DNA from 2 places in the Kitasatospora sp. NPDC096204 genome. Region 2 is predicted to be linked to the other one. Evidence: riboswitches for the same ligand, from Rfam matches in the RefSeq annotation. Region 2 holds a riboswitch; the other holds the start of a gene.
What was found. A riboswitch is a leader RNA that binds a small molecule or an ion and turns the genes downstream of it on or off. The one in region 2 is predicted to bind glycine.
Positions count from the first base shown of each region.

Region 1: another riboswitch for glycine. It lies ahead of gcvP (aminomethyl-transferring glycine dehydrogenase); the one in region 2 lies ahead of gcvT (glycine cleavage system aminomethyltransferase GcvT).

Region 1 is NZ_JBIWFT010000033.1:100,023-107,399, forward strand. Features, by position in the region: gene gcvP (aminomethyl-transferring glycine dehydrogenase) at 1-1,888, opposite strand, end outside; glycine riboswitch at 2,126-2,229, opposite strand; gene ACIQ87_RS29990 (PRC and DUF2382 domain-containing protein) at 2,460-3,596, shown strand; gene ACIQ87_RS29995 (MFS transporter) at 3,756-5,252, shown strand; gene ACIQ87_RS30000 (DNA polymerase IV) at 5,428-6,825, opposite strand; gene ACIQ87_RS30005 (vancomycin high temperature exclusion protein) at 6,912-7,377, opposite strand, start outside.
Region 2 is NZ_JBIWFT010000003.1:49,197-56,573, reverse strand. Features, by position in the region: gene ACIQ87_RS03745 (L-serine ammonia-lyase) at 1-49, opposite strand, end outside; gene glyA (serine hydroxymethyltransferase) at 220-1,500, opposite strand; gene gcvH (glycine cleavage system protein GcvH) at 1,578-1,952, opposite strand; gene gcvT (glycine cleavage system aminomethyltransferase GcvT) at 2,053-3,174, opposite strand; glycine riboswitch at 3,404-3,505, opposite strand; gene ACIQ87_RS03725 (enhanced serine sensitivity protein SseB) at 3,811-4,614, shown strand; gene ACIQ87_RS03720 (enhanced serine sensitivity protein SseB C-terminal domain-containing protein) at 4,732-5,655, shown strand; gene ACIQ87_RS03715 (ABC transporter permease) at 6,101-7,090, shown strand; gene ACIQ87_RS03710 (ABC transporter substrate-binding protein) at 7,181-7,377, shown strand, end outside.

The sequences.
Region 1 (7,377 bases), on a different contig from region 2:
TCTTCACCACGACCACGCGCATGCCGGCCATCACCGCGGAGGCCGCGTTGGTGCCGTGCGCCGAGGACGGGATCAGGCAGACGTCGCGCTGGGTGTCACCGTTGGCGTGGTGGTAGGCGCGCACGGCCAGCAGACCGGCGAACTCGCCCTGGGAACCGGCGTTCGGCTGGATCGACACGGCGTCGTAGCCGGTCACCTCGACCAGCTGCTGCTCCAGCTGGCGGATCAGGGTCAGGAAGCCCTGGGCCTGGTCGATCGGCGCGAAGGGGTGCAGCTGGCCGAACTCCGGCCAGGTCACCGCCTCCATCTCGGTGGTCGCGTTGAGCTTCATGGTGCAGGAGCCCAGCGGGATCATGCCGCGGTCCAGCGCGTAGTCCCGGTCCGACAGGCGGCGCAGGTAGCGCAGCATGGCGGTCTCCGAGCGGTGGCTGTGGAAGACCGGGTGGGTCAGGTACTCGTCCTCGCGCAGCAGCGCGGCGGGCAGCGCGTCGGCGGCCTCGGCGACCTCGCCGGCGGCAACGCCGAACGCGGCCCAGACACCGGCCAGGTGCTCGCGGGTGGTGGTCTCGTCGGTGGAGACGGAGATCCGGTCCTCGCCGTCCTGGTACACGTTGACGCCGTTGGCGCGGGCGGCGGCGGCGATCTCGGCGGCGCGGCCCGGGACGACGGCGGTGACGGTGTCGAAGAACTCGCCGTGCAGCAGCTCGACGCCGCCGGCCCGCAGGCCCTCGGCGAGGGCGGCGGCGTAGCGGTGGGTGCGGCGGGCGATGTCGGCCAGGCCGTCCGGGCCGTGGTAGACGGCGTACATCGAGGCCATCACGGCGAGCAGCACCTGGGCGGTGCAGATGTTGCTGGTGGCCTTCTCGCGGCGGATGTGCTGCTCGCGGGTCTGCAGCGCCAGGCGGTAGGCGCGGTTGCCGTCGGAGTCGACGGAGACGCCGACCAGGCGGCCGGGCAGCGAGCGGGCGTACTCGGTACGCACCGACAGGTAGCCGGCGTGCGGTCCGCCGAAGCCCATCGGCACACCGAAGCGCTGCGTGGTGCCGCAGGCGATGTCGGCGCCCAGCGAGCCCGGGGACTTGAGCAGGGTCAGCGCCAGCAGGTCGGCGGCGACGGCGACGATCGCGCCCAGGCCGTGCGCCTGCTCGATCACCGGGGCGAGGTCGCGGACCACACCGGTGGCACCCGGGTACTGGAGCAGCACGCCGAAGACGCCACGCTCGGCGATCTCGGCCGGGATGCCCTCGGACAGGTCGGCGACGACGACCTCGACACCGGTCGGCACGGCGCGGGTGTTGATCACCGCGAGGGTCTGCGGCAGGGTCTCGGCGTCGACCAGGAAGACACCGCCCTTGACCTTGGTGACGCGGCGGGCGAGCGCCATCGCCTCGGCGGCCGCGGTGCCCTCGTCCAGCAGCGAGGCGCCGGAGGTCGACAGGCCGGTCAGGTCGGAGACCAGGGTCTGGAAGTTGAGCAGCGCCTCCAGGCGGCCCTGCGAGATCTCCGGCTGGTACGGGGTGTAGGCGGTGTACCAGGCCGGGTTCTCCATGACGTTGCGCAGGATCACCGGCGGGGTGAAGGTGCCGTAGTAGCCCAGGCCGATCATCGGCTGGAGCACCTGGTTGCGGCCGGCCAGCTCGCGCAGCTCGGCGAGGACCTGGGCCTCGGTCCGGCCCGCGGGCAGGTCCAGGGCGGTGATGGAACGGATCGCCTCGGGCACCGCGGTGGCGGCGAGCTCGTCCAGCGAGCTGTAGCCGACGGACGCCAGCATCTTCTCCTGCGCGGCGGCGTCGGGGCCGATGTGGCGGTTCTCGAAGGGACTGGCCAGCTCAAGCTCGGTGAGGGTCGAGGCGCCGGTGGGGCGTCCCGCGTTCGGCTGGGCGTTCATGGTGGTCGAGGCCTCCTGGTCACGGACCGGCGGGGGTACGCACGCCGGCCGGCCTCGCCGCTGCGGGCGGCGGACAAACCTGGGCGGGCGGACCCGACAGGCCTCCCCCTCTGTCATCGGGACCTGAGAGCTTCACCCGCACGGGGCGCTGTGGGCGCCCCGCCGGCTTGCACCGTCGGTGAGGGTGGTGATCGCCGGCTTCCGTGCCGACGCTCCTGCCCTGCTTTCCAGAGTGACCTACCCCACACGGTACGGATGCCTGAGAGATTCCGGGGAGGAGTTGCTCCTTCGGCGCCCCGACCAGCGGTTTTCGTTGTCGGAGACTCTCCCGAGCGGGCTCTGCGGTCGCCGCCCAGGGTACCAGCGGGAGGCCTCCCGATCACGGGTGCGTCCGGTCAATCGAGGTCTACGCGCGTCCCCCGGACGGTCGATCGCGCAACCCCGTCCGGCGCACCCCGCTCGCGCCGGTCCGATTCATGGCATTTGGTGTGAAGTGGCGGACGGGACGGGTGCTCCGGCCGCCCTGCTGCGGGAGTTCCGCAGGCCCAGCGCGCGCGGGAGGAAAAAAGAAGTGCAGACCGACATCGACCCCCGGGACCTCATCGGTCACAAGGCCGTCGACCGCAACGGAGACAAGATCGGCACGGTCGACGAGGTCTACCTGGACGACGCCACCGGCCGGCCCGAGTGGGCCGCGGTCCGGACCGGCATCTTCGGCCGGGACGCCTTCGTCCCGCTGACCACCAGCGAGTTCGCGGGCGACGAACTGCGGGTGCCGTACGACAAGTCGCTGGTGAAGGAGTCGCCGGACTTCGGCGTCGGCCAGCACCTGTCCCCCGCCCAGGAGCTCCAGCTCTACCGCTACTACGGGCTCGACACCCCGCTGGACAGCCGCCCGAACGGCGAGAACGGGAGCCGGGCCAAGCAGCCCGACCGCGACTTCGGCACCACGGCGGCTGCTGCCACCGCCACGACGACCGCCGCCGCCCCGGCCAAGCCGCTCACCTTCCACAGTCCCGAGCGCGCCCCCGAGCGCTCCCCCGAGCGCGCCCCGGCGAGGACCCCCGCTGCCGCCGCCGCGCCCGTCACCCCCGACAGCACCAGGACCGCCCCGGAGGCCGACACCCGGCTCCCCGGCACCCCTGCGGCGGCGGCACCCGCCCCCGCCGCGCCCGTCATGGAACCGAAGCAGTCGCACCCCGCCCCCATGCCCGCCCCGGCGGCGGCCACCACGACCGCCACCGCGCACCCGGGCACCGCCACGGCCGCCCCGAGCAGCCCGGTCGAGATCACCTGCCGCGAGGAGCGGCTGGAGGTCACCACCGAGTGGCACGTCCTCGGCACCGCGAAGCTGCGCAAGTACGTGACGACCGAACAGGTCGAGCGCCGCGTCCCGGTGGTCCGCGAGCGCGTCCGGGTCGAGCGGACGCCGATCAGCGAGGCCGAGCGCGCCACGCTCACCGACAGGGAGATCGCCGAGGCCACCGAGGAGGTCACTCTCCGTGAGGAACGCGCGGTGGCCCGCAAGTACCTCGCGCCCGTCGAGCGGGTCCGCCTGGTCGTCGAGCGGTACACGACCGAGGAGGTGATCCGGGAGGAACTCCGTCGCGAGCACGTCGAGGTCCACGACACCACGCCCCCCCACACCCCGCCGTCCGCGTTCACCCCCGACACCCCCCGACCGGCCCCAGCGCGCCCACTCGCCTGACCGCCCCCACCAGCAAGGGCCCCGGACACCGTCCGGGGCCCTTGTCGCGTACCCGACCCTTCGTCTTTGCCAAAGCTTAACCGCTCGATATTTGACACTCTGAAGTATCTCCCTGCATGGTTACTTCAGTTCATTCACTATGTACGGGAGGAAGCAACCGTGAGTGAGGCACCACAGCCCACCACCGCGGCCGAGAAGCAGAGCAGCGCCCGGGTCCTGCCGGCCCTCATCCTGGCGATGTTGTCGTTCAGCGTGGTGCAGACCGCGGTCGTCCCGATCCTGCCCTCGCTCGCCAGGGAACTGAACGTCTCCGCCTCCAGCATCACCTGGCTGATGACCGCCAACCTGCTCTCCGCAGCCGTGCTGACTCCCCTCCTGGGCCGTTTCGGCGACCTCCGGGGCCGCAAGCCGATGCTGCTGATCTCGCTGGCCGGTCTGGTCGCGGGTTCGGCACTGGCGGTCAGCACCCACTCCTTCACCTGGCTGGTCGTCGCCCGCGTCCTCCAGGGCGCCGGCGGCGGTGTCCTGCCGCTGGCGATCAGCATCGTCCGTGACGAGCTGCCCAAGCAGAAGGTGACCGGCGGCGTCGCCGCCATCAGCGCCTCGATGGGCGTCGGCTCCGGCCTCGGCCTGGTCGCCACCGGTCTCCTGCTGGAGCACTGGGACTACAAGTCGATCTTCTGGATGGGCCTGGTCTTCGGCCTGATCGCCCTCGCCCTGGTCGCCTTCCGCGTGCCGACCGACCCGGTCACCGACAAGGAGGGCGGCGCCGACCCGCTGGGCGCCATCACCCTGGCCGGCTGGCTCTCCGCGCTGCTGGTCGCGGTCAGCCAGGGCAACCACTGGGGCTGGACCTCCAACAAGACCCTCGGCCTCTTCGCCGTCGCCGCCGTGGTCGCCCTGGTCTGGGGGATCATCGAGACCAAGGTCGCGCACCCCCTGGTGGACATGAAGATGATGGCCCGTCCGGCCGTCGCCTTCACCAACGTGGCCGGCCTGCTCATCGGCTTCGGCATGTACGGCTCCTTCATGGTCATCAGCAACTTCGCCCAGACCCCGGAGAAGCTCACCCACTACGGCTTCACCGCCACCGTGCTGCACGCCGGCATCATGCTGCTGCCGTCCGCGATCGGCTCGATGGTCGCCGCCCCGGTCGGCGCCCTGCTGATCGCCCGTCGCGGCCCGCGCCTGCCGCTGGTCCTCGGTGGCGTCCTCGGCGCCGTCGCGATGGCCTACCTCGCCGTGCGCCACGGCCGCGAGGGCGACATCTACACCGCCTCGGCGATCTTCGGTCTCGGCGTCGGCCTCGCCTTCGCCGCGATGCCGGCCTACATCAACGGCGCCGTCCCGGCCGAGCAGAGCGGCATCGCCAACGGCATGAACTCCGTGCTGCGCACGGTCGGCGGCGCGATCGGCACCGCCGTCATGGCCGCCATCCTGACCGGCGACACCCTGAAGCTGCCGCCGCAGATCCCGCTCTCCCTGCCCACCCTGGACGCCTACAAGCACGCGTTCTGGACCGCGGCCGTCGTCTGCATCGTCGCCGGCGTCGTCCCGTTCCTGATCCGCGGTGCCAAGTCGGCCGCCACCCCGACCGTCCTCGGCGGCTCGGCCCAGCAGGACTCCAGCCCCGCGCTGGCCAAGACCGACGCCTGACGAGGCGTCCGGCCCCCGCGCCCAGGGACAGGGCGCGGGGCCCCGGTCCCGTACGTCGCGAGGGCATCACGAACGTACGGGGTCCGGCACGGTGATCGGCCCCACCCGGTACCCCCACCGGGTGGGGCCGCTTCGCGTTCCGGGCCCGCTCCGCAGACCCGCCTCCCCCGTCCGCTCAGCCGCCCCCGTCCGACGCGCCGTCCCCGTCCTCCTCCTGGCGCAACGGCAGCGGCCGGGACGGTTCGAGCGCCGGGTCGTCCACCGCGAAGGTCCGCACCCGCCCCGGCCCGCTCCACGGCGTCTCGAAGCGCACGGTGACCCGCCCGACACCGCTGCCCTGCACCCAGCCCGGCCCGAACTCCTCGTGCCGCACGTCCTGTCCGGGCATCCAGCGGCGCACCACGACGACCTCGGGCTCCTCCTCGGCCTGCTGTTCCGCGGCCGCCACCTCGGCGTGCTCCGCGGCCTCCTCCCGCAGCGCCTGGGCGAACAGGTCCTCCTGGGTGTAGTCGGCGAGTTGGGCGACGCCCACGCCGAGCAGCCGGACCCCACCGGTGATGTCCACCTGCTCGGCCAGCCGGCGCGCGGTCGCGGTGATCACCGCCTCGTCGTCGGTGGGCCCGCCGAGCGTCTCCGAGCGGGTCAGCGTCGAGAAGTCGAACCGCCGGACCTTGAGCACCACCGTCCGCCCCGAGCGCCCGGCCGCCCGCAACCGCCGCACGCACCGGCCGGCCAGCGCCTCGACCTCGCGCAGCACCCGTTCCCGGTCGGCCAGGTCGACCTCGTAGGTGTCCTCCACCGACACCGACTTGGCGTCCTGATCGGCGATCACCGGCCGGTCGTCCAGGCCTGTGGACATCTGGAAGATCCCGGCGCCGTGCGCCCGTCCGACCAGCTGCACCAGCTCCGCCTCCCCCGCCTCCGCGAGGTCGGCCACCGTGTTCAGCCCGGCCCGGCGCAGCACCTGCTCGGTGGCCGGCCCGATCCCGGGCAGCGCCCGCACCGGCATCGGCCCCAGCACGGCCCGCTCCTGCCCGGGCTCGATCATGACCAGCCCGTCCGGCTTGGCCTGCTCGGAGGCGATCTTGGCCATCAGCTTGGACCCGGCCGCCCCGACCGAGCCGGTCAGCCCGGTCAGCCGCCGGATGTCCGCCCGCAGGTCCTCGGCCAGCGCCAGGACCAGCCGCTCGCCGGTCTCGTGGTCCGCCTCCAGCAGCGCGGGACCGTACGCACCGGCCTCCAGGTCCACGAAGGCCTCGTCCAGGCTCAGCGGCTGCACCAGCGGGGACAGCTGCCGCAGCAGCCCCATCACGATCTCGCTGTTCTGCCGGTAGGCCTCGAACCGCCCCGACAGGAAGGCGGCGTTGGGGCAGAGCCGGCGCGCCTGCGCCATCGGCATCGCCGAGTGCACCCCGAACCTCCGCGCCTCGTACGAGGCCGTGGAGACCACCCCGCGACCGCCGAGCCCGCCGACGATCACCGGCTTGCCGCGCAGGCTCGGCTTGGCCGCCTGCTCCACCGCCGCGAAGAAGGCGTCCATGTCGAGGTGGATGATGCTCGGCAGGGATCGCACCCGCCGATCATCGCGTACGGGTCCGACAGTGCGTACGACCCGGGCCGGACGGCCCACGACGGGCCACCGGCCGCACGGGACGGGCGCTACCTCCCCGCCGCCTCCGCCAGCGCCTTCGGAATGCCGTCCTCCTCGGGCCCGAGGAACAGCGGGTCCGGCCGCAGCCAGGCATTGGCCGCCGCCTTGCCCGCCCCGGCGACCTCCCGCAGCCCTCCGTACAGCCAGGTCGCGTCGTGCCACTCCGGCACCCCGACCGCGTACGAGCGGATGCCCGCCGCCTCGCACAGCGCCAGCGCCCGGCGGACGTGGAAGTCCTGGCTGACCAGCACCGCGTGGTCCACCCCGAAGATCCGGCGCGCCCGGGTGCAGGAGTCCCAGGTGTCGAAGCCGGCGTAGTCCCGGACCACCCGGTCCTCGGGCACCCCGTGCTCGGTCAGGTACGTGTACATCGCGTCGGGCTCGTCGTACTCGACCCGCCCGTTGTCCCCGGTCACCAGGATCGCCTGCACCTTCCCCTCCCGGTACAGGTCCAGCGCCGCGACCAGCCGGTGC
Region 2 (7,377 bases):
TCGACGGGCCGATGCCGATGGAGAAGAGGTCGAAGACGCTGATGGCCACGGGGGACGTCCTTGTCTGGTCTCGTGGAAGGACTTGCAGGCAGGGGAGGGCTGACACGGGACGGGGCACCGCACGCACTGTCCAGTGTGCGCGGTGCCCCGGGGTCCCCAGGTACGCCGGCGGGGTGAGGCCGGTCACCTGATCCTGAGCCCGACCGGGCCCCGGAAGGACTACTCCTGGTTGGCCAGGTTGGGGTACAGCGGGTACTTGTCGGCCAGGGCGGTGACCCGGGCCTTGAGGGCGGCGGCGACGGTCTCGTCGAAGGCGGGCTTGAGCGCCTCGGCGATGATGTCGGCGACCTCGCGGAAGTCCTCGGCCTGGAAGCCGCGGGTGGCCAGGGCCGGGGTGCCGATGCGCAGGCCCGAGGTGACCATCGGCGGGCGCGGGTCGTTCGGGATCGCGTTGCGGTTGACGGTGATGCCGACCTCGTGCAGCCGGTCCTCGGCCTGCTGGCCGTCGAGCTGGCTGTTGCGCAGGTCGACCAGGACCAGGTGGACGTCGGTGCCGCCGGAGAGCACGCTGGCGCCGGCCTCGGCCACGTCGGCCTGGAGCAGGCGCTCGGCGAGGATGCGGGCGCCGTCCAGGGTGCGCTGCTGGCGCTCCTTGAACTCCTCGGAGGCCGCGACCTTGAAGGCGACCGCCTTGCCGGCGATCACGTGCTCCAGCGGGCCGCCCTGCTGGCCGGGGAAGACCGCGGAGTTGATCTTCTTGGCGTACTCGGCCTTGGACAGGATGACGCCGCCGCGCGGGCCGCCCAGGGTCTTGTGGGTGGTGGTGGTGACCACGTCCGCGTAGGGCACCGGGTTCGGGTGCAGCCCGGCGGCCACCAGGCCGGCGAAGTGCGCCATGTCCACCATGAGCAGCGCGCCGACCTCGTCGGCGATCCGCCGGAACGCGGCGAAGTCGAGCTGGCGCGGGTAGGCCGACCAGCCGGCGATGATCAGCTTCGGCTGGTGCTCCTTGGCGAGGCGCTCGACCTCGGCCATGTCGACCTGGCCGGTCTTCTCGTCCACGTGGTACGCGGCCACGTTGTAGAGCTTGCCGGAGAAGTTGATCTTCATGCCGTGGGTCAGGTGGCCACCGTGGGCCAGGCTCAGGCCCAGGATGGTGTCGCCCGGCTGGATCAGCGCGAACATCGCGGCGGCGTTGGCCTGCGCGCCGGAGTGCGGCTGGACGTTGGCGTGCTCGGCGCCGAACAGGGCCTTGATGCGGTCGATCGCGATCTGCTCGACCACGTCGACGTGCTCGCAGCCGCCGTAGTAGCGGCGGCCGGGGTAGCCCTCCGCGTACTTGTTGGTGAGGACCGAACCCTGCGCCTCCATGACCGCCACCGGGGCGAAGTTCTCGGAGGCGATCATCTCCAGGGTGGTCTGCTGGCGGTGCAGCTCGGCGTCGACCGCGGCGGCGATCTCCGGGTCGAGGGCGTGCAGGGACTGGTTGAGAACCGTCATGGTGTGGTCTTCCCGGTGGAGGAGAGCGGAGGGACGGTGGGGCGGGCCGGCGAGCGGCCCGCCCGGTCACGGGCTGGTCAGCCGCCGATGAGGGCGGTGTACTCGTCCGCGCTGAGCAGCGTGTCGGTGGCCTCGACGCGCACCTTGAACAGCCAGGCGCTCCCGAACGGGTCCGCGTTCACGGAGGCCGGGTCGTCGATGACGTCCTGGTTGATCTCGGTGACCTCGCCGGTCGCCGGGGAGAACAGGTCGCTGACCGACTTGGTGGACTCCAGCTCGCCGCAGGTCTCACCGGCGGTCACGGTGTCGCCGACCGCGGGCAGCTGCACGTAGACGATGTCACCGAGCGCGGTGGCGGCGTGCTCGGTGATGCCGACCGTGGAGACACCGTCCTCGGCGGCCGTCAGCCACTCGTGCTCCTTGGTGTACTGCAGGTGCTGGGGGTTGCTCATGGCGTCATTCTCCAGGATGGGAAGCGGGCACGACGAAGCGGGCCGCCGCGCGGACGGCTGCGACGTGCGTGAATGGGAAAAACGGGGGCGGGACGAAGGCTCAGCGGGCGCGCTTGTAGAACGGAAGCGCCACGACCTGGACGGGCTCGTGCTTGCCGCGGACGTCCACCGCGACGGTGGTGCCGGGCTCCGCGTGGGCGGCGTCGACGTAGGCCATCGCGATCGGCTGCCCGAGCGTCGGGGACGGCGCGCCGGAGGTGATCCGGCCGATCGGCTCGCCCTCGGTGGAGACCACGGTGTACTCGGCGCGCGGCACCCGCTTGCCCTCGGAGACCAGGCCGACCAGCTTCTTCGGCGGGTTGGTCTCGGCCGCGGCGGCGGCCTGCTCCAGCGCCTTGCGGCCGACGAAGGCGCCCTCGTTGGTGGTCTTGTCGAAGCGGACGACCCGGCCCAGGCCGGCGTCGAACGGGGTGAGCTCGGTGGACAGCTCGTGCCCGTACAGCGGCATGCCGGCCTCCAGGCGCAGCGTGTCGCGGCAGGACAGGCCGCACGGGATCAGGCCGTGGCCCTCGCCGGCGGCGGTCAGCGCCTGCCAGACCGGCTCGGCGTCGACCGGGTGGCAGAAGATCTCGAAGCCGTCCTCGCCGGTGTAGCCGGTACGGGCGAGCAGCACGTCGCGGCCGGCCACCTGGGCCGGGAGGATCGCGTAGTACTTCAGGCCGGGCAGGTCGGCGTCGGTGGTCTTCGCCAGGATGCCGGTGGCCTCCGGGCCCTGGACGGCGATCAGCGCGTAGGTGTCGCGGTCGTCGGTGACGACGGCGTCGAAGCCCTTGGCGCGGGCGATCAGCTCGTCGAGGACCAGCTGGGCGTTCGAGGCGTTGGCGACGACCAGGAAGGCGTCCTCGCGCAGGCGGTAGACGATCAGGTCGTCCAGGATGCCGCCGTCCTCGGCGCAGATCATGGTGTAGCGGGCGCGCAGCACGCCGAGCGCGGAGACGAAGCCGACCAGCGCGTGGTCCAGCATCTCACCGGCCTGCGGGCCGGTGACGGTGATCTCGCCCATGTGCGAGAGGTCGAACAGGCCGGCCTTGGTGCGGACGGCGAGGTGCTCCTCGCGCTCGCTGCCGTAGCGCAGCGGCATGTCCCAGCCGGCGAAGTCGGTCATGGTCGCGCCGAGGGCGCGGTGCAGCGCGTCGAGCGCGGTCAGGCGGAGGGACGACATGGCCAGGAACTCCTCGGTCGGGGCACTCAGGGGTGCACGCGCCGGACCGGACCCGCTCGGGGGCCGACCCTGCGCGCGGGCATGCGGCGGCGTGGGTCTCCCCATCTGTCGTCGAACCTGAGAGCTTCACCGCCCGCCGCCCGCAGCCGTTTCCAGCTTGGGGGACAGCAGGGCGGCTTGCACCGTGGGTGGGCGCACGACAGGGCCGTGCGCCGCTTTCCAGATGTGCCTAACCCGTGCGGTAGGGGTGCCTGAGAGATTCCGGGGAGGACTTGCTCCTTCGGCGCCGGCTGTGCCTGAACGGCACTCCGGGCTCTCCCGCGCGGGTTCGAGCGGCCGGTGTGGAGTTGTGGGGGCCCGCGGCGCATGCCGTCGGACGGGCACATCATGGCACGTCCCGGGCGACGAGGGGAGGGGGGACCCGGTCACACCGCACGGCGCGCGAAGGCGGGGCCCGGGGCGCGTCCCGAGGACGAGCCCCGGGGTGCACCCGAACGCGAGCTCCGAGGGCCACCCGCACGAGCTCCGAGGGCCACCCGAACACGAGCCCTAAAGAGGAAGGCCCCGGGGCCCTAGACTGCTGCGCGTCGGCGCAGCAGTGGGCGGCCGACCGGCAGAGGGCGGAATCGGCGGCGCATGGGGTACCCGGTGGAGCAGCAGCAGGGGTGGGGCGGACCGGAGGAGGCGCCGGCGGGCGGCTCCTGGCCGGCCAACGAGCTGGAGCAGGTGCTGACCGCGGCCCTGGGGGACCCGGGCGCGACGCCGCGGGTGATCGAGGTACTGGCGCGCAGCCAGGTGTGGGTGCCGCTGCCGGCCGGGGCCGACCCGCAGGGGCAGTCGCTGGACCTGCCGACCATCGAGCTGGGCGGCGACCCGTACGTGCCGGTGTTCTCCTCGCAGGAGGTGTTCCTCCAGCAGGCGCCGGGGATGGCCTTCGCGATCGCGCCGGTGTGGGAGCTCGCCCGCGGGCTGCCGCTGGGCCTGGGCATCGCGGTGAACCCGGAGGCGGCGGTGGGCATTCCGGTGCCGCCGCAGGGGGTCGCCGAGCTGCGCCGCGGCCCGCGCGCGGACCGCTGGGAGGGCGCCGGCGACGCGTCGGAGCCGACCGGCGGGCGGGTGGCGCTGCGCGAGCCGGTGCCGGGCGAGGACCCGGAGCACTTCCTGGCCGCCTGCCGGAGCGAGCTGTCGGCGCTGCCCGGGGTGCTGACCGCCCGCAGGGCGCTGGCCAGCATCGAGGGCGAGCCGACCGTGATGTTCGTGGGTGTCCAGCTGGACCCGGTGGCCCCGGCCGATCCGGCCGCGGTGAACGAGGCACTCGGGCGAGCCCTGGGAACCGCGCCGCTGCCCGGCGGCGTCCACCTCGTACTGCTCGACCTCGCCGACGACCCGGTGGTCGAGTGGCTGCTCACCCGGGTACAGCCGTTCTACGCGCGGGTCTGAGCGGGGTCAGTGTCAAAGGCACGTCGCCGTGGCGGTGGCCGGTGCCGCGCCATAGGGTGCGTGCAGACGGCCGACGGGTCGGCGGGTTGAAAGAAAGAGGCGCGGCGAGGTGGGCGCATGAGTGCGGGAACGGGAGCGGGCGGTGTGCCGGGGCCCTGGGGCCAGGCACCGGCCGGGCGCCCGGGAGCTGATCCCGGCGCGTTGGAGCGCGCCCTGCGCGACGTCGCGCCGGAGCGCTACGACGCGTACGAGCGGCTGCTGCACGCGCTGGCGGACGGTCAGGTCTGGATGCTGCTGTGGCACGGCACGCCGGGCAGCCCGGACGCCCAGTACGGGAACATGGAGATCAGCGGCCACGGCTACGCGCCGGCCGTCACCTCGTCCGAGCAGCTGACCGCCTCCGGCTGGGCGCGGGCCCACGAGGTGGTCTCGGGACGGGAGATCGCGGCCTCGCTGTACCGCACCCGCTGGGGCCTGTGGCTCAACCCGCACGCGCCCGGCGGCGGTGTCGGGGTGCCCTGGGCGGACCTCCGGCGGATCGCCGCGGGCCTGGACCGGCTGCCGGCCGGGCCGTTGAAGCTGAGCGAGCCGCAGCTGAACGCCCAGCCGTTCTTCGCCCTGCTGGAGCGGCAGGCCGTCGAGGTGCGCCCGGTGCGGGCGCTGCGCCGGGCCTGGGTGCAGCCCGCGGTGGGGGAGCCGTACCTGGCCATCGGCCTTGACCTGTACGAGAGTTCGCCGCCGGCCGTGGAGGCGGTGCGGGCGCTGATGCAGCGCGCGATCGCGGTGGCCCCGGAGGGGCTCGCGGTGTCCACGGTGGCGATGTCGGACGAGTACGACCCGGTGGCGCTGTGGATGCGCGCCAACGCGCGGCCGTTCTTCGACCGGGAGGCGGGGCGTCCGCCGACCGGCCCGTACCCGCCGGTGCCCCCGCCGCCGTACCCCGGGCAGTCGATGCCGGGCTATGCGTACGGCACTCAGCCGCCGGCCCAGGGCTGGCAGCAGCAGCCGCAGCGGCCGTGGCCCGGCTACCCCGGGCGCTGATCCCCAAAACCCATTCCACGAAGCCGACTTGATTGTCCATCAAGTCGGCTTCGATGCTTTCCGGACGAATTTCCGGATGTGTGCTCCGGTCATCTTGACATGGCAGTTACAGCCATGTGAAGAGGTATATGCCGAAGATCGGGGAGGTGCATGTGCGCAGATCACAGTTGGGCATCTGTCGGTTGGCAGGGCTGGCGCAAGCCAGTTCGGATGGCAGAGAGTTCTGCGCAACGCACCGCGCGTGCTGGAACCCCACAAAGGTGAGCGCGCACGCCGACAGTCCCGCCCACGCGACGCCCATCCCGCGTGGTGGCAGTGCCCGTGCACCACGCACTGCCGTCAAGACCGCTCCTCCACAGCACTTCCGCACGTCCGCAGCCGCACCGCCGAAGCCGGCGACCGGCACCCGTGGGCCGGCCACCGTCGGCGAGGGGACCAACTGACCATGACCGCATCCGTGACCACCGCCGGGAACGAACCGGAGGCACCAGCCGCCGAGAGCCCGGCCAAGAAGATCGAGGGCCGCTCCCTCGGCCAGATCGCCTGGACCCGCTTCAAGCGGGACAAGGCCGCCGTCGCCGGCGGCGTCGTGGTGATCCTGCTGATCCTGCTCGCCCTGCTGGCGAAGCCGATCGAGTCGTTGTTCGGGCTCGACCCGGACGCCCTCAACCAGGACCTCCTGGACGCCGACCTCGGCGGTCTGCCGTTCGGCGACTGGGGCGGCATGAGCATGGACCACCCGCTCGGCGTCGACCCGCTGCAGGGCCGTGACCTGCTCACCCGCGTCATCGAGGGCTCCTGGGTCTCCCTGTTGGTCGCCTTCGGCGCGACCGTGCTCTCCAACACCATCGGCACCGTGCTCGGCATCATGGCCGGCTACTACGGCGGTTGGGTCGACACCGTGATCAGCCGGGTGATGGACGTCTTCCTGGCGTTCCCGCTGCTGCTGTTCGCCATCGCGATCTCGACCTCGCTCCAGGGCGGGGCGTTCGGCCTGCACGGCCTGCCGCTGCACATCCTGGTGCTGATCTTCGTGATCGGCTTCTTCAACTGGCCCTACATGGGCCGGATCGTGCGCGGCCAGACGCTCTCGCTGCGCGAGCGCGAGTTCGTCCACGCGGCCCGCAGCCTCGGTGCCCGCGGCCCGTTCATCCTGTTCAAGGAGCTGCTGCCCAACCTGGTCGGTCCGATCCTGGTCTACTCGACCCTGCTGATCCCGACCAACATCCTCTTCGAGGCCGGGCTGAGCTTCCTCGGCGTCGGCATCCAGCCCCCGCAGGCCTCCTGGGGCGGGATGCTCCAGGACGCGATCCGGTACTACCAGGTGGACCCCCAGTACATGGTGGTCCCCGGCCTGGCGATCTTCGTCACCGTGCTCGCCTTCAACCTGCTCGGCGACGGCCTGCGCGACGCCCTCGATCCCAAGAGCAACTGACCGAGCGTCATCGAACGGCCCTGAACGATCGACTGACCTCGCGTCAGGACCCTCCACCGCCTCCACATCCCCAAGGGGTTGATCTCACCCATGCGTAGGTCCCGTACCGTCGCCCTGACCGCGGCGGCTGCCGCCGCGGTCCTGGTCGTGACCGGTTGCACCAGCTCGTCGAAGGACGGCGGCTCCTCCTCGGCCTCCGGCTCCGCCGGGGGCGGCGCCAACGCGGCCACCAAGAGCATCGTCAACGCCTCGGACAAGAAGGGCGGGACGGTGACCTTCGAGATGAA